DNA from 4 places in the Streptomyces doebereineriae genome. Region 4 is predicted to be linked to each of the others. Evidence: riboswitches for the same ligand, from Rfam matches in the RefSeq annotation. Region 4 holds a riboswitch; each other region holds the start of a gene.
The links. Region 4 has a riboswitch for cyclic di-AMP ahead of RNB18_RS36155 (transglycosylase SLT domain-containing protein). Riboswitches for the same ligand answer to the same signal wherever they lie in the genome.
Positions count from the first base shown of each region.

Region 1 (4,085 bases), on a different contig from region 4:
GATCACGGCGAGCACCTCACCGAGAACGAGGCCGCGGCAATGGCCTTCATCCTTCTGTTCGCCGGTTTCGAGACCACGGTCAATCTCATCGGCAACGGCGTGTACGCCCTCCTCACCCACCCCGAGCAGCGGAACCGGCTGCAGCAGTCCCTGGCCGACCGGGAAAGAGGCCTTCTGGAGACCGGTGTGGAGGAGCTCCTGCGGTACGACGGCCCGGTCGAGCTGGCCACCTGGCGGTTCGCCACCGAGCCCCTGCGGATCGGCGGTCAGGACATCGCGGCCGGTGACCCGGTGCTCGTCGTGCTCGCGGCGGCGGACCGGGATCCCGAGCGGTTCGCCGACCCCGATGTGCTCGATCTGTCCCGCCGTGACAATCAGCACCTCGGTTACGGCCACGGCATCCACTACTGCCTCGGTGCCCCGCTCGCCCGCCTGGAGGGGCAGACCGCGCTCGCCACCCTCCTCACCCGTCTCCCGGACCTGCAACTCGGGGTGGATTCAGCCGATTTGCGCTGGCGTGGGGGGCTCATCATGCGTGGACTGCGTACTTTGCCCGTGGAGTTCACGCCCGTCCGGTAATCGACCGAGGGGTCCGGCCTATCCCCGCGCGGGGCCGCGTAAACATGACGCGACCTCAAGTCTGTGATCTTCACGTGATCTACGCGGCATTAACTTGTGACAAGTGATCGAACCCCTATACGTTCACGGACCAGCGCGGTGCCCTGCAACATCCGCCGCGCAGGTCCCTGCTCTCTCGGGAAAGGTCCCCTCATGCTCTCCGGGAACGGTCGTCACCGTCGCCCCCGTCAGGCTCCGGCTCTCCTCATTGCGGCCGGTGTGACGGGATCCGCCATCGCGATCCCACTGCTTGGAGCGACCGGAGCGAGCGCCGCCACCGGCACCACCTGGGACCGGGTCGCGGAGTGCGAGAGCGGCGGCTCCTGGAGCGCGAACGACGGCAACGGCTACTACGGCGGCCTCCAGATGTCCCAGGAGAACTGGGAGAAGTACGGCGGCCTCGAGTACGCCAAGACCGCGGACCTGGCCAGCCGCAACCAGCAGATAGCCGTGGCCGAGAAGCTCCTCGCGGACCAGGGCATCGCCGCATGGCCGACCTGCGGTCTGCTCAACGGTCTCAGCAAGGACTCGGGCTCGGCGGATGTCGACACGGGTCTGGAGAGCGGGACGCCCTCGGCTTCGGCCTCCGGCTCGTCGGAATCATCCGATTCGTCCGGTTCCTCCAACTCGTCGGGCTCCGAGGAGTCTTCCGGTCTGCTCGACGCGCTGGACGGCTCGTCCGCGACTCCCTCGCCGTCGGCCACCTCCTCCAGCGGCGACGCTGGTTCCGCCAAGTCGGACAAAAAGAACTCTTCGAGTTCCGAAGGTTCCGCCACGGAAGAAGCGCAGCCTTCCGACAGCTCGCCCGTGGTGAGTCCAGAAGAGGATGAAGCGGACAAGTCGTGGCAGGAGGGCAGCTCTTCGGCCCTCGTGGACGTCGGCGCCCTCGGCTCCGGCAAGCACCGGGGCGGCAGCGCCGAGGGGAGTGCGACGAAGAGCACGGCTTCCGCCACGGTCGGCCGGCACGCCGCCCGTACCTACACCGTCCAGGAGGGCGACTCCCTCGCCTCCATCGCCGACTCCCTTGGCCTCGACGGCGGATGGCGCGCCCTCTACGCCGAGAACAAGGACCGTATCGGGGCCGACCCGAGCAACATCGTCGCCGGTCAGGCGCTCGACACAGGGGTTGAATAGGGCTGAAAAGCCCAGAAAAACAGCGGGAGTTCACGTCACACTTCGCACCGAATGTCCACTTTGGTGAAAGTGTGGGATGAGTCTCAGAAGCCCTGATCGTCTTTGAAATTCCGCCGAACGCGTGTCTACGGTCGTGACCGCTCGGCAACCCGAGCCCCGTCTGTCGCAACGCCGAATCCTGCCAGCGGCCGTACGGGAACAGTCGTCGCGTCAAGCGCCGTAGGCAGGAGCGGGGGACCCAAGGTAAGCGCCGGACCCAGCAGTTCACGCTGGACCGGCTTGGGGTGAAGCCGCGCACCGCAGGGTGCGCGACCGGGCAACTCAACCGGCCCGAACCCGACAGCTCACCTCGCAGGCGTCGGTGAGGGGATCCACCATGCTGTTTTCCGGTAAGGGCAAGCACCGTCGTCCGTCCAAGGCCACCCGCGCCGCCGCGCTCGCCGGTGTCACCGGTGTCGCCATCGCCGCCCCGCTGATGGCGGCCGGCAACGCCTCCGCCGCCACCGCCTCCGAGTGGGACACCGTCGCCCAGTGCGAGTCCGGCGGCAACTGGTCCATCAACACCGGCAACGGCTACTACGGCGGTCTCCAGTTCTCGGCCTCCACCTGGGCCGCGTACGGCGGCACGCAGTACGCCGCGCAGGCCAACCAGGCCAGCAAGTCCCAGCAGATCGCCGTCGCCGAGAAGGTCCTCGCCTCGCAGGGCAAGGGTGCCTGGCCGGTCTGCGGCACGGGCCTGTCCAGCGCCACCTACAGCGGCGGCAGCAGCTCGTCCTCCTCCAACAGCTCCTCGAACACGAGCAGCCGTTCGACCGAGGAGCAGAGCGCCTCCCGTTCGACCGACCGCCCGGCGGCCAAGAAGACCGTCACCACCCCGACCGGCAAGAAGGTCAAGAAGGGCGACGGCGAGTACAAGGTCGTCAAGGGTGACACCCTCAGCTCGATCGCCGAGAAGCACCAGGTCAAGGGCGGCTGGCAGAAGCTGTTCAAGCTGAACAAGGACATCATCACCGACGCCGACTTCATCTACCCGGGTCAGCAGCTGCACCTGAAGTAAGACCCAGCCGAACCACAGCGCCCTCACATCCGTGTCCTTCATGATGAAGGCCTCGTGAGGGTCCCCCCCCGTCCCCACGGGCTCCCCGCTCCGGTGCGTGTTCCCCCGTACGCACCGGAGCGGGGTTTTTCATGCGCCGCTGCCGGGACGTCTTTGTTCAGTTCAGAAACAATTTACTCTCGGTTCTGTCCACGGGGCGGTCCACACGGTGGCCGATCCACCGGAGCCGGTTAGGCTCGGTCTCGCAGAACCCACCGCGGTCCCGGCGGACCGTGTCACACCCCAAGAAGGAGATGCTCGTGCCGTCCATCGACGTCGTCGTAGCCCGGGAAATCCTGGACTCCCGAGGCAACCCCACGGTCGAGGTCGAGGTCGGCCTCGACGACGGCAGCACGGGTCGTGCCGCCGTTCCGTCCGGCGCCTCCACGGGTGCCTTCGAGGCCATCGAGCTCCGCGACGGTGACCCCAACCGCTACCAGGGCAAGGGTGTCGAGAAGGCCGTCCTCGCCGTCATCGAGCAAATCGGCCCGGAGCTCGTCGGCTACGACGCCACCGAGCAGCGCCTGATCGACCAGGCCATGTTCGACCTGGACGCCACCGACAACAAGGGCTCGCTCGGCGCCAACGCCATCCTCGGCGTCTCCCTCGCCGTCGCCCACGCCGCCTCCGAGGCCAGCGACCTCCCGCTCTTCCGCTACCTGGGCGGCCCGAACGCGCACCTGCTGCCGGTGCCGATGATGAACATCCTGAACGGCGGCTCGCACGCCGACTCCAACGTGGACATCCAGGAGTTCATGATCGCCCCGATCGGCGCGGAGTCCTTCTCCGAGGCGCTGCGCTGGGGCACCGAGGTCTACCACACCCTCAAGAAGGTCCTGAAGAGCAAGGGCCTGTCCACCGGCCTCGGTGACGAGGGCGGCTTCGCGCCGAACCTGGAGTCCAACCGCGCCGCCCTGGACCTCATCCTCGAGGCCATCAAGGAAGCCGGTTACATCCCCGGCGAGCAGGTCGCCCTGGCGCTCGACGTCGCCGCCTCCGAGTTCTACAAGGACGGCAAGTACCAGTTCGAGGGCAAGGACCGCTCAGCGGCCGAGATGACGGAGTACTACGAGGAGCTCGTGGCGGCCTACCCGCTCGTCTCCATCGAGGACCCGCTGTTCGAGGACGACTGGGCCGGCTGGAAGGTCCTCACCGACAAGCTCGGTGACAAGGTCCAGATCGTCGGCGACGACCTGTTCGTCACCAACCCGGAGCGCCTGGCCCGCGGCATCGACGA
Region 1 is NZ_JAVREZ010000035.1:11,225-15,309, reverse strand. Features, by position in the region: gene RNB18_RS48755 (cytochrome P450 family protein) at 1-579, shown strand, start outside; gene RNB18_RS48750 (transglycosylase family protein) at 772-1,752, shown strand; cyclic di-AMP (ydaO/yuaA leader) riboswitch at 1,958-2,125, shown strand; gene RNB18_RS48745 (transglycosylase family protein) at 2,129-2,809, shown strand; gene eno (phosphopyruvate hydratase) at 3,103-4,085, shown strand, end outside.
Region 1: another riboswitch for cyclic di-AMP. It lies ahead of RNB18_RS48745 (transglycosylase family protein); the one in region 4 lies ahead of RNB18_RS36155 (transglycosylase SLT domain-containing protein).

Region 2 (4,085 bases), on a different contig from region 4:
ACCGGGACATCTCGCTGTACATCAACTCCCCCGGCGGCTCGTTCAGCGCGATGTCGGCGCTCTACGACACGATGCAGTACGTCAGTTGTGACGTGGAGACGACGTGCCTCGGGCAGGCCGGTTCCTCCGCGGCCGTGCTGCTGGCCGCCGGCACCCCCGGCAAGCGTTCCGTGCTGCCGGGCGCGCGGGTGGTGATCCACCAGCCCGCGCTGAGCGAGCCGGTGCAGGGGCAGGCCAGCGATCTGGCCATCCAGGCCGACGAACTGACCCGGGTGCGGGCCTGCCTGGAGGAGATGCTCGTCCGGCACACCGGGCGCAGCGCCGAGCAGGTGAGCGTGGACATCGAGCGGGACAAGATCCTGGACGCGCAGGGCGCCCTGGACTACGGCCTCGCGGACGCGATCGTCCCGAGCCGCAAGTCCTCGCGCACCACGCCGGACGCGAGGTGAGCCGTAGATGGTGCCGGACCTTCCACCGCTGCCCGCGCTCACACGCGCCGAGGGCGAGCTGATCGACCGTTATCTCGACGTGGTCGACCTGCTGGGCCGGATCAACCCGGCCCGGCGCGAGGACACCTATGGCGGACTGCGCGCGGCGCAGGCGCTGGTGAGCAGGGCGACCGAGCTGCGCGACGCGCTCGTGCTGATGCACGGCCGTGGTGAGCGCGAGCTGCACGCCGCGACGCTGGCACGAGCTCTTCGGGTTCTGGACGGAGAGCGGCGCACGTCCCGGGTCACCGTGCCCCCCGAATCCGGCAATTGACGCACCGACAGCATTTCCGGGCGTCCCGCGGTCTGACGGGACGTCCGGAGGGCCTTTGAAACGGACCAAACGACGTACCACCATTTGCAGGAGGCGCGGCTCCTTTTTCAGGACCCCCGGAGTTGCACAACGCGCGTAGTACGGGAGCGGAATGAGGAGTTCCTGTGCTGGTCCGGGGGCCTTCGGGGCCCTCGACACCCCTTCGTTCGAAGACGTGTCCACCCGAACGGGTGAGTGGTGAGTAACAACACAAACCCCCGGTTCCGTTGGGTTTTTGGGACATCCGTGCGCCAAGATCCCTGACTGACGACAAGCCCCCGCCGCAGCGGCGGGGCGGTCCGGGCGGACGCCGAGTCCTGCCGCCGCCCGGATGACCGGTCGACAGAAGTGGATCGGCAGGAGTGGAGGACCCAGGCACGACGGGTCGCCGGAACGGTCACGCCATGACCGGGCCGAGCAGCCCTTGGGGTGAAGCCGCGTCAGCGGCCGGGCAACTTCGCCAGCCCGAATCCGACAGGTCATCCTTCACAGGCGGCTGACGAAGGGTTGCGCATGACTGCGCTCAATCGTGTCCCGTCGCTGATGGTCCGGGCCGGTACGGCCTCGGCCTTCGCCATCGCCGCCGTGGGCGGCTCCGTCGTGGTCCCGGGTGTCGCAGCCGACGCCGCCGCCGCGACGCCGGCGACGAAGGCACTCAAGGTCGCGGCTTCCAAGAAGGGCTCGCCGTACAAGTACGGCGCCACGGGGCCCCGCCGCTTCGACTGCTCAGGGCTCACGCTGTACTCGTTCAAGAAGGCGGGCAAGAAGCTCCCTCGTACGGCGGCCCAGCAGTACAACAAGACCCGCCACATCGGCGCCGGCAGCCGTAAGGCCGGCGACCTGGTGTTCTTCCACTCGGGTTCGAGCGTCTACCACGTCGGCATCTACGCCGGGAAGGGAAAGATCTGGCACGCCCCGAAGACCGGGGACGTGGTGAGGCTGCAGAAGATCTGGACGAAGAGCGTCTGGTACGGCCGGGTCAAGTGACGCCCCGAGGGGGTGGTGGCGACCTGACCTCCCGCCGCCCCCTCGGGTCCCCCGGCACGCGTGACACGGGCTCAGGTGGTTACCCGTGGCGTCATGGCCGACCACCGCCCGTGCACCGCCCGCAACGAGACGCCGCTGGAGCGCGCCGACCGCAACTTCGGCGAGCTGCTCCAGGAACTGCGCGTCACCCAGACCGGGGTGCAGATCCTCTTCGCCTTCCTGCTGACCCTGGCCTTCACCCAGCGCTTCCCGTCCCTCGACACCTTCCAGCGCGCCACGTACGTCACCACGCTGCTCCTCGCGGTACTCGCGGCGGCCCTGTTCACCGCGCCCGCCGCCCTGCACCGCTCGCTCTTCCAACGCGGCGCCAAGGCCCGCATCGTGCAGGTCTCCTCCCGGCTGGCCACGGTCGGCATGGGGGTTCTGGTGCTCGCGTTCACCGGGTCGGTACTGCTCGTGGTGGACGTGACGACGGGCCGGGCCGGCGGAGTGGCCGCGGGCGCGGCGACCCTGCTGGTGTGCCTGGGCCTGTGGGGACTGCTCCCCCGGCTGGTCCGGCGGGCGGGACTCGCCGAGGAACGCAGGACGGCACAGCCGCACCCGGCGCCTCCGTCCGCGAAGCGCGAGGTGGTCAGGCCGCGAGCAGCGGCTCGGCCAGGAGCATCACCCCGAGAACCGTCAACGCGCCTGCGGTGACCCCGGCGACGGCCCGGGCCGCCCGCGGCCGGCGCAGCCACCGCCCCAGCCGGTCCACGAGCACGGCCACCGCCGGGAACCACACCAGCGCGAGAACGACCACGATCAGCGCGAGCGGCAGCGTCCCGGGCAGCGCGGAGCTTCCCTGGGGCACGAACTGCGGCAGCAGACTGAGGAAGGTGATGGGGACCTTGGGATTGAGTGCGTTGGTGACGAACCCCTGCCGCAGGGGGTGTACCGCCGCGCCGGCCTCGACGACGGTCTCCGTGCGTGTCCGCCGCAGGTCCAGCAAGGTCCGTACGCCCAGGTACAACACATAACCCCCGCCCAGCAGTTGAAGCGCCCGGAACAGCGCGGGCACGGCCGTGAGCACCGCGGCGACGCCGGCCACCGCGAGCGCCGTGTGGACCAGTAGCCCGCCCACGACGCCGAGCGCGCAGGCGACCCCGGCCCGGCGGGAGACCAGGGCGTTGCGTACGACGACGGTGAAGTCGGCGCCCGGCATGGCGACCATGCCGGCGGCGACCCCGGTGAAGGCGATGATCTGTCCGTCCATGCGGACCAGCCTGCCGCGAGAGAGCCTTCAGCAGGTATGTCGAATAACCTGGGTTTCCCTTAAGCACTCCTTTAGGCAGGCCTCGGTATGTACGACCCGGTCCGGCTCGCCGCCCTGGTCGCCGTCGCGGAGGCGGGCTCGATCACCCGGGCCGCCGAACGCCTCGGCTACACCCCGCCCGCGCTCTCCCAGCAGCTGGCCAAGCTGGAGCGGGAGGCGGGTACCGCTCTTCTCGTACGGCATCACCGCGGCGCGCGGCTCACCGGTGCGGGTGAGTTGCTGGTGGCGCGGGCCCGGCGGGTGCTGGACGAGCTGGACCGGGCCCGGCATGAGCTCGCCCGGCTGACCGGCCTGGCGGGCGGCACGCTCAGGCTGGGCACCTTCCAGACGGCGGGCATTCAGCTGCTGCCGCCGGTGCTGAGCACGTTCCGCCGGACGTACCCGGACGTGGAGCTGTCGGTCGCCTTCCACGAACCCACGGCCGGGATCACCGCGGTGGCGGCCGGCGAGATCGACCTGGCGCTGACGCACGCCTACGAGCCGGGCGAGCCCCCCTCCCTCCCGGCCACCCTGAGCTCGGAGCCGCTGCTGACCGAGGAGCTGGTCCTCGTGACGGCCCCCGGACATGCCCTCGCGGGCGGCTCGACGCGGCTGCCGCTGGCGGAGCTCGCTGGTGAGCCGCTGATCAGCATGGCGCCGGATCATCCGGCCCGGCGGGAGGTGGAAGCGGTGCTGGCCCGGTCCGGGGCCACGCCGTCGGTGCTGGTGGCGACCCCGGGATACGCCCTGGTGTGCGCGCTGGCCAGCGCGGGGCTCGGGGTCGGGGTGGTGCCGGAGATGGTGGCCCGGACGGCGGCCACTCCGGTGGGCACGCGACTGCTGGAGGCCGGCGCGTTGCGCCGTACGATCTCGGTCGTCCACCGGACCGGCGAGGCGGCACCTGCGGCGGACGCCTTCCGGGCGCTGCTGCGGGGGGCGTTCGGCCGCGCGCGGCCGGTATGAGCTCTGCTACGGCTCCTGCTGCCCCGCCGCCGTGACCGGCTGC
Region 2 is NZ_JAVREZ010000022.1:59,449-63,533, forward strand. Features, by position in the region: gene RNB18_RS41890 (ATP-dependent Clp protease proteolytic subunit) at 1-449, shown strand, start outside; gene RNB18_RS41895 (hypothetical protein) at 457-762, shown strand; cyclic di-AMP (ydaO/yuaA leader) riboswitch at 1,178-1,311, shown strand; gene RNB18_RS41900 (C40 family peptidase) at 1,315-1,788, shown strand; gene RNB18_RS41905 (DUF6328 family protein) at 1,882-2,484, shown strand; gene RNB18_RS41910 (LysE family translocator) at 2,420-3,040, opposite strand; gene RNB18_RS41915 (LysR family transcriptional regulator) at 3,128-4,042, shown strand; gene RNB18_RS41920 (ATP-binding protein) at 4,049-4,085, opposite strand, start outside.
Region 2: another riboswitch for cyclic di-AMP. It lies ahead of RNB18_RS41900 (C40 family peptidase); the one in region 4 lies ahead of RNB18_RS36155 (transglycosylase SLT domain-containing protein).

Region 3 (4,085 bases), on a different contig from region 4:
CCGGGGTGAGCAGCCGCTGCACGGACCGCGACTCGGCGCGCTGCTCGCGCGCGTACTGCACGGCGAGCGAGCGGTCGGTGGGCTCCAGGTCGAACTCCAGGCGTACGACGCCGTCCTCGAAGCTGCGCTTCTGGGTGTACCCGGCGTCGGTGAACACCTTGATCATCTTGACGTTGGCGGGCAGCACCTCGGCGGCGAAGCGCCGGATGCCGCGCTCACGCGCGACCGCCCCGATGTGTTCGAGGAGGGCGGAGGCCACACCGCGCCCCTGGTGGGCGTCCTGGACCAGGAAGGCGACCTCGGCCTCGTCGGCGGGGGCGGAGGCGGGCATGCCCTCGGCGCCGATGCGGTCGTAGCGTACGGTGGCGATGAACTCGCCGCCGACCGTGGCGGCGAGCCCCACCCGGTCCACAAAGTCGTGGTGCGTGAAGCGGTGGACGTCCTTGGCGGACAGGCGAGGGTAGGGCGCGAAGAAGCGGTAGTACTTCGACTCGTCCGAGACCTGCTCGTAGAAGCTGACCAGGCGATCGGCGTCGTCGACGGTGATGGGCCTGATGCGCGCGGTGCCGCCGTCGCGCAGCACCACGTCGGCCTCCCAGTGGGCGGGGTACTCGTGCCGGTCCGACGCGCTCTGCATGGGCCCCAGAGTACGGCTCGCGTACGACAACGGCGCGAGGCAGTCTGTGGAGAACGCGCGAGAACGTACAAGGACGGAAGTCGGGCCGAGGCCGCGGTCCGACCACTCCCCCCGGAGGGACTTCAGGTCCTGTCCGGAGGCGCTTCACGTGTGGGAAACTGGTCTAGACAACCCTGAACACCGAAGGGCAGCATCACATGGCTGAGCGCCGCGTCAACGTCGGCTGGGCCGAGGGCCTTCACGCCCGCCCCGCTTCCATCTTCGTCCGGGCCACCACGGCCGCAGGTATCCCGGTGACGATCGCCAAGGCCGACGGCAACCCCGTCAACGCGGCCTCCATGCTGGCCGTTCTCGGCCTGGGTGCGCAGGGCGGCGAGGAGATCGTCCTCGCTTCCGACGCCGAGGGTGCGGACGCGGCCCTCGACCGCCTCGCGAAGCTGGTCGCCGAGGGGCTCGAGGAGCTTCCCGAGACCGTCTGAGGGAAGGTGCCTTAAAAGCATCGAGGGGCTCGTCCGAATTACCGGGCGGGCCCTTCGCATTTCCCTTTTTCGGGCAGCAGGAATACTCCCCTTCGAATTACCCTCTCTTTGTATACGGCGCCCGTGTTAATGCTGCAGGCCTGTCACGTTTACAGGATGTTGCGAGGTCCTCACACGGTCCGCGCGGTCCTGCCCGGAGGTGAACCTCAGCCGGTGAACGGCGCCCGAGCGCTCGGTGTGCAGTGCCGTGATCGCCCGCGCGCGCTCGCCGTCCCCGCGCGCCACCGCGTCCACGATCGCGCCGTGCTCGGCCCAGGACTCCGCGGGGTTGGCCGGCGCGTCCACGACGTACATCCAGGCGATCTTGTGCCGCAGCTGGGTCAGCATCGAGGTCAGCGCGGGACTGCCGGAGGCCTGGGCGAGCGTCTCGTGGAACCAGCCCCCCAGGGAGCGCAGATCCTCGCTGTTGCCCCTCCTGGCCCGTTCCTGGCCCAGCCGGACCAGGCCGCGCAGCACCTTCAGATGGGCCTCGGTGCGGCGCTGGGCGGCCCGGGAGGCGCCGAGCGGCTCGAGGAGCATCCGCATCTCCAGGAGGTCGGCGCCCTCCTGCTCGGTCGGCTCTGCCACGCACGCGCCCGCGTGCCGCCGCGTCACCACGAAGCCCTCGGCCTCCAGCGTGCGCAGGGCTTCCCGGACCGGGACACGGGAGACTCCGTAGCGGCGGGCGAGCAGTTCCTCGGTGAGTCGGCTGCCGCGCTCGTAGACACCGGCGACGATGTCGTCCCGGATCGCCGTGCATACCGAGTGCGCCGGAATACGCATGTCCGACCTCCGTCTTAATCCCCGTGAAACGTCGCCGATTGACGTGTGTTCAGTGACTCTATTGCAATGAACGGGAATTTCCGACGGCGGACCGGAATCCGAGGATATTTTTTGGACAACGGGGCGGCGGAAACGACGAAACCCCGGCTCGGGGGAGCCGGGGCCTCGCGGAGATCGCGCGGTGGGTCGTCAGACGTTCACGCCGTGCGAGCGCAGGTAGGCGACGGGGTCGATGTCCGAGCCGTACTCGGCGGTGGTGCGCGCCTCGAAGTGCAGGTGCGGCCCGGTGACGTTGCCGGTCGCGCCGGACAGTCCGATCTGCTGGCCCGGGGTGACCGACTGGCCGACCGAGACGCCGATGGACGACAGGTGGCCGTACTGGGTGTACGTGCCGTCGGCCATCCTGATCACGATCTCGTTGCCGTACGACCCGCCCCAGCCGGCCTCCACGACGGTGCCGCGGCCGACCGCGTGCACGGAAGTGCCGCTCGCGGCGTGGAAGTCGACACCGGTGTGGCTGCCGGACGACCACAGGGAGCCGCCGGTCTTGTAGCCGGTCGAGACGTAGGAGCCGGAGATCGGGACGACGAAGCGGTTGAGGCGCTCGCGCTCGGCCTCGCGGGCTGCGCGCTCCTTGGCCTCGCGTATCTCCTTGGCGCGCGCCTCGGCCTTGCGCTTGGCCTCCGCCGCCGCCTTCTTCTGCGCGGCGGCCTGCGCCTGGGCGGCGGCCTGGGCGTCGAGCTGGTCGGCGAGGGACTCACCGGCGCTGACGACGGGCATGAGGCCGGTCTGCTCGACGGAGTTGTCGGCGGCGAATGCGGGGGCGGCGATGGTGCCGATGACGCCGGTGGTGGCGAGGGCCGCGACGCCCGCCGCGCGGGCGGTGGTGCGCTTCATGCGGCTGGGACGACGGTGCTTCCCGGTGGCGCAGGTGAACGCCATGTGGTGGCTGGTCCTTTCCTTCCTTCTCGCCTACCGGGTTAGCTGACGGGTTCGGAGCAGGAAGGTCTCCTACGGACTCCCTCGCGGCTCGCGCGGGCGTCCGATTCACCCCAGGGACGCGTGATGTGGGTCCCCGGCTCCCCTGGCTCGCGCCATGCGGGGACTCGGCGATGACTGTCCGGTGCCGCGGGCGCGGCGCAGTGCCTGACGGACAGCCCAGAGGACGCTAAGCGGGGCCACTTTCAATCCCCAAACGGATCACGGGTTTTGTAGCGCATCCCACAGGGCAGACAGGCAACCTCCTGCCCAATTCGGACATCTGAGGGCCCTGGTGGCGCTTGCGTCACCAGGGCCCCCGAGGTCGGGTGCCTCTACTCGGCCGTCACGACCTTGACTTCGCCGATGCCGAGGGCCTCGACGGGCTCCTTGATGGCGGCCGCGTCGCCGACCAGGACCGTCACCAGCCGGTCCACCGGGAAGGCGTTCACGACGGCCGCGGTGGCCTCGACGGTGCCGGTCGCGGCGAGCTGCTGGTACAGGGCCGCCTGGTAGTCGTCCGGCAGGTGCTGCTCGACCTGGTCGGCCAGCGTGCTCGCCACGGCCGCCGCGGTCTCGTACTTGAGCGGCGCCACACCGACGAGGTTCTGTACGGCGACATCGCGCTCGGCGTCGGTGAGGCCGCCTTCGGCGAGCGTGCGCAGCACCTTCCACAGGTCGTCCAGGGCGGGACCGGTGTTCGGGGTGTCGACGGAGCCGCTGATGGCGAGCATCGCGGCGCCCGAACCGTCCGGGGCGGACCTGAGGACCTGCCCGAACGAGCGCACACCGTAGGTGTAGCCCTTCTCCTCGCGCAGGACACGGTCCAAGCGGGAGGTGAGGGTGCCGCCGAGGCAGTACGTGCCGAGCACCTGCGCGGGCCACACGCGTGCGTGCCGGTCGGCGCCGATGCGGCCGATCAGCAGCTGCGTCTGGACGGCGCCCGGGCGGTCCACGATGACGACCCGGCCGGTGTCGTCGGCGGTCACCGGCGGCACCGGCCGCGGCCGGCCCGTGGAGCCGGTCCAGGAACCGAGGGTGTCGCCGAGCAGGGCGTCCAGGTCGATGCCGGTGAGGTCGCCGACCACCACGGCGGTCGCGGTGGCGGGGCGCACATGCTTCTCGTAGAAGCCGCGCACGGCCGCGGAGTCGATGTTCTCGACCGTCTC
Region 3 is NZ_JAVREZ010000006.1:73,878-77,962, reverse strand. Features, by position in the region: gene RNB18_RS19065 (bifunctional acetate--CoA ligase family protein/GNAT family N-acetyltransferase) at 1-637, opposite strand, end outside; gene RNB18_RS19060 (HPr family phosphocarrier protein) at 835-1,116, shown strand; gene RNB18_RS19055 (GntR family transcriptional regulator) at 1,243-1,938, opposite strand; gene RNB18_RS19050 (M23 family metallopeptidase) at 2,128-2,880, opposite strand; cyclic di-AMP (ydaO/yuaA leader) riboswitch at 2,894-3,060, opposite strand; gene RNB18_RS19045 (M16 family metallopeptidase) at 3,252-4,085, opposite strand, start outside.
Region 3: another riboswitch for cyclic di-AMP. It lies ahead of RNB18_RS19050 (M23 family metallopeptidase); the one in region 4 lies ahead of RNB18_RS36155 (transglycosylase SLT domain-containing protein).

Region 4 (4,085 bases):
ACGAGAAGTTCCCGATCACCCTCGGCCTCTACACGCTGCTCGCGCAGGGCGCCTCGCAGCCGGCCCTCTACACCCTGGTCATCACCGGCTGTCTGCTCGCGATCCTCCCGCTGATCGGGCTCTTCCTGGTGATCCAGCGGTTCTGGTCCCTGGACCTGCTCAGCGGCTCGGTCAAGGCCTGAGGCCCCCGGACCCACTTTCACGAACGAGGAACATGACCACCAGCGCGAACGGACGCCGAAGGCCCCCGACCATCCACGACGTGGCCCGGGAGGCGGGCGTCTCGCGGGGCACCGTCTCCCGCTTCCTTAACGGCGGCCACTACGTCTCGCCGGCCGCCCGGCGGTCCGTGGAGGCCGCCATCAGGAAGACCGGTTACGTGGTCAACCGGCACGCGCGCAGCCTCAGTACCGGCCGGTCGGACTCGGTGGCGTTCCTGCTGACGGAACCCCAGGAGAAGTTCTTCGAGGACCCCAACTTCAACGTCCTGCTGCGGGGTTGCACCGAGCGGCTCGCCCAGCACGACATCCCGCTGCTGCTGATGCTGGCCGAGAGCGACGACGACCGGCGCCGGCTGACCCGGTACATCACGTCGGGTCACGTCGACGGCGTGCTGCTGCTCTCCAACCACAGCGGAGACCCGGTCGCCGCCGAACTCCACGACGCCGGGATCCCGTTGGTGGTCTGCGGCAAGCCGATAGGGCTCGGTTCCAAGGTGAGTTACGTGGCAGCCGCCGACCGTGAGGGCGCGCAGGAGATGGTCCGCCATCTGCTCACAGGGGGCCGGCGCCGCATCGGCATGGTCACCGGGCCGCTGGACATGCCGGGCGGTCCCGACCGGCTGGCCGGCTACCGGGACGTGCTCGCCGAGGCGGGCCTGCCCTACGACCCGGCGCTCGTGGTCGAGGGCGACTTCCGGCGCAGCGGCGGCGAACGGGCGGCCCGCCGCCTGCTGGCCCAGGCCCCCGACATGGACGCCGTCTTCGTCGCCTCCGACCTCATGGCCCTGGGGGTCGTCAACGTCCTTCAGCAGGCCGGGCGTTCGGTCCCCGGTGACATCACCGTCGGCGGCTTCGACGACTCACCCGCGGCCACCGCCATCGCCCCCGCCCTCACCACCATGCGCCAGCCCTTCGACCGCATCAGCGCCGAGATGGTCCGCATGCTCCTCGCCCAGATCGCCGGCGAGGACACGGCCGGGGTGATCCTCCCGACGGAACTGGTGGTCCGGGACTCGGCGTAGGCGCTCCGCTGGAGGCGCGGTGTGCTGGGTGAGCCGCACGTCGCAGGTGGGGGCACGGCGACGCGGCGCACGCCGGCCTTGGCCGTTGCGCGCCGCTCCCCGGCCGGCAGCCGCGTCAACAGGGCGGAGCCGCACGGGACATGCCCCCGCCCGACCCTGCCCGCTCTCGTGGCGCAGGCCGGCGGGCCGTCCCGCACTGCCGCACCCCGGGAACCGGAACTGTGGTCAACGGATGTGAAAGCAGCAGCCGTCCGGTTCGCGTCGAGTCGCAGGGGCCAACCATCCGTATTCTCTGATCATGGCCGCCTCCCCCGCATATGCACTGATCGCCACCGACCTGGACGGCACGCTGCTCCGCGCCGACGACACCCTCTCCGACCGGTCGTTGACCGCGCTCGCGCGGGTGGCCGCGAGGGGGGCCCGGCATCTCGTCGTGACGGGACGGCCGGCACCCAGAGTGCGGCCGCTGCTCGACGACCTGGGCAGTACGGGGCTCGCGGTGTGCGGGCAGGGCGCGCAGGTGTACGACGCCGGTGCGGGCCGTCTGCTGTGGTCGGTGACCCTGGACCGGGAGCTGGCCGAGACCGCGCTCGGGAAGATCGAGGCCGAGGTCGGCCAGGTGTACGCGGCCGTCGACCAGGACGGTGTCGACGGGCTCACGCTCATCGAGCCGGGATATCTGATGCCCCATCCGACCCTGCCGGCCGTGCGGGTCGGCCGGCGCGACGACCTGTGGTGCGAGCCGATCAGCAAGGTGCTGCTGCGCCATCCCTACCTGTCCGACGACGAGTTGGCGGTGACGGCGCGCTCGGTGGTGGGCTCGCTGGCCACGGTCACCATGTCGGGGCCCGGGACCGTCGAACTCCAGCCATGTGGCATCACCAAGGCGACGGGCCTCGCGCTGGCCGCCGAACACCTGGGCCTGGGACCGGAGATGACGATCGCCTTCGGCGACATGCCCAACGACATCCCCATGTTCGACTGGGCGGCCCACGGCGTCGCGATGGCCAACGCCCACCCCGAACTCAGGGCCGTGGCCGACGAGGTGACCCTGTCGAACGAGGACGACGGCATCGCCGTCGTCCTCGAAAGACTGTTTCCCGAGGCCTAGTAGGCGCCCCAGACATTGTCGATGGACCCGTAGCGCTGGGCCGCGTAGTTGCAGGCCGCGGTGATGTTCGCGACCGGGTCGTACGGGTCCCACGACGTGTTGGCCACGTGGTAGGCGTTGAAGGTCGGGTCGATCACCTGGAGCAGGCCCTTGGAGGGGGTGCCGGCGGCCGCGTTGGAGTCCCAGAGGTTGATGGCCCAGGGGTTGCCGGAGGACTCACGGATGATGTTGCGGTAGATGCTGTCGTAGGAGCCGGGAATCCCGTGCTCCGCCATGACGGCGAGCGAGGCGCGGATCCAGCCGTCCAGGTTGTTGGGGTAGCCGAGCGTGGCCGCGGTCTGCACGGTCGGGGTGGCCGCGGACGCGCTGGTCGCGCCGATCAGGGGGAGCGCGAGCACGGCGACTCCGGTGCCGGCGACGGCGAGCTTGCGGACGAGACGGCTGGTACGGGTACGTCGGTGCTGAGCGGCAGCAGACATGGCGAAGTTCCTCTCCGGCGCCTGCGAGGTGAGCTGTCGGGTTCGGGCTGGAGTTGCCCGGCCACGCCTACGAAAGGCGTGACTTCACCCCGAGCCGTACCGGTATGTCCGAAGACGCCCGGTCCGGCGGCTTACCTGGGTCCCCCGCTCCTGCCCTGGTTTCTCGGTGGGTGTACGGGCGGTGGCAGGATTCGGCGTCCGCCCGACAGGCCGGGAACGTATGCGAGAGCACATGTCCGGAACAAGTGGCGAATTCACATGCGATGCCTATTGACCTTGGTCTGAGGCATTTGGGGCACTTGATCCTTTGCGGTCGCCAAGCTCAACTGACGCTTTGGCAAAGGCGGATCGACAGATTCCGGATCGGTGCCTGTTCACCTGCCCGCGTGGGCCAAGTCACAGCCGAGCGCAAGAGGGGTAAAACGGTCAAGAGTGCCCAACTCGTGGTCAACCGCCCGTCCGTGGGATCCGCTTCTCCCACGTCCGGTGGAAGACCACCTCACCGCCCTCGGTGCAGACGACCTCGTTCGAGGTGTGGAAGTCCGTCCCGTCGCAGGTGATCTCCGAGCGGGTCCGGACGGTCGCGTCCCAGGCGAGCTCCGGTCGGTGCAGCCGGATCGACCAGTCCGAGCGGGTGCGGGCGGACAGCGGGTCGTGCTCGTCGATCGTGTACGTCTCCAGCGCGTCCTCGGTGAACTCCAGACCGTCGGGGTACACGCGCGTGCCGCCGTACCGCGGGGCGACCTCGAGACGCCACTCACCCTTGGCCACGTCACGGACGATCAGGCGCTCGGGGCGCGGCTCGTCGAAGGTCGCGGGGTGGCTGACGCCGAGCGGCTCGGACTGCTCCGGCTCCTCGAACGCGATGTCCGAGGAGGCTTCACGCGCGCGTACCGGCAGTTCGAGGAAGCTCCCCGCGGGCTCCAGTGCGAATCCCGCCTGCGAACCGGGCTGCGGCCAGATCCACGGCCAGTACGCCGAGGAGACGGCGAGCCGGATGCGGTGGCCGGGCGGGAACGCGTACCCGATGCCGTTCAGTTCGAAGCTCACCTCCTGCGTCGCGCCCGGCTCCCAGGGCACCGCCCGGTCCCGCCCATGGCGTGCCGAGAGGTTCAGCACGCCCCGCGTGACCAGGGTCGACGACCCGTCCGGGGCGACATCGCACAGCCGCGCGACGACCTGCCCGCGCGACACCTCCGAGGTCACCCTCAGCCGCACCCGCGGCCGTCCGAGGACCCACGTCTCCTCACCC
Region 4 is NZ_JAVREZ010000016.1:59,232-63,316, reverse strand. Features, by position in the region: gene RNB18_RS36170 (carbohydrate ABC transporter permease) at 1-182, shown strand, start outside; gene RNB18_RS36165 (LacI family DNA-binding transcriptional regulator) at 215-1,243, shown strand; gene RNB18_RS36160 (HAD family hydrolase) at 1,542-2,354, shown strand; gene RNB18_RS36155 (transglycosylase SLT domain-containing protein) at 2,351-2,833, opposite strand; cyclic di-AMP (ydaO/yuaA leader) riboswitch at 2,837-3,012, opposite strand; gene RNB18_RS36150 (CocE/NonD family hydrolase) at 3,281-4,085, opposite strand, start outside.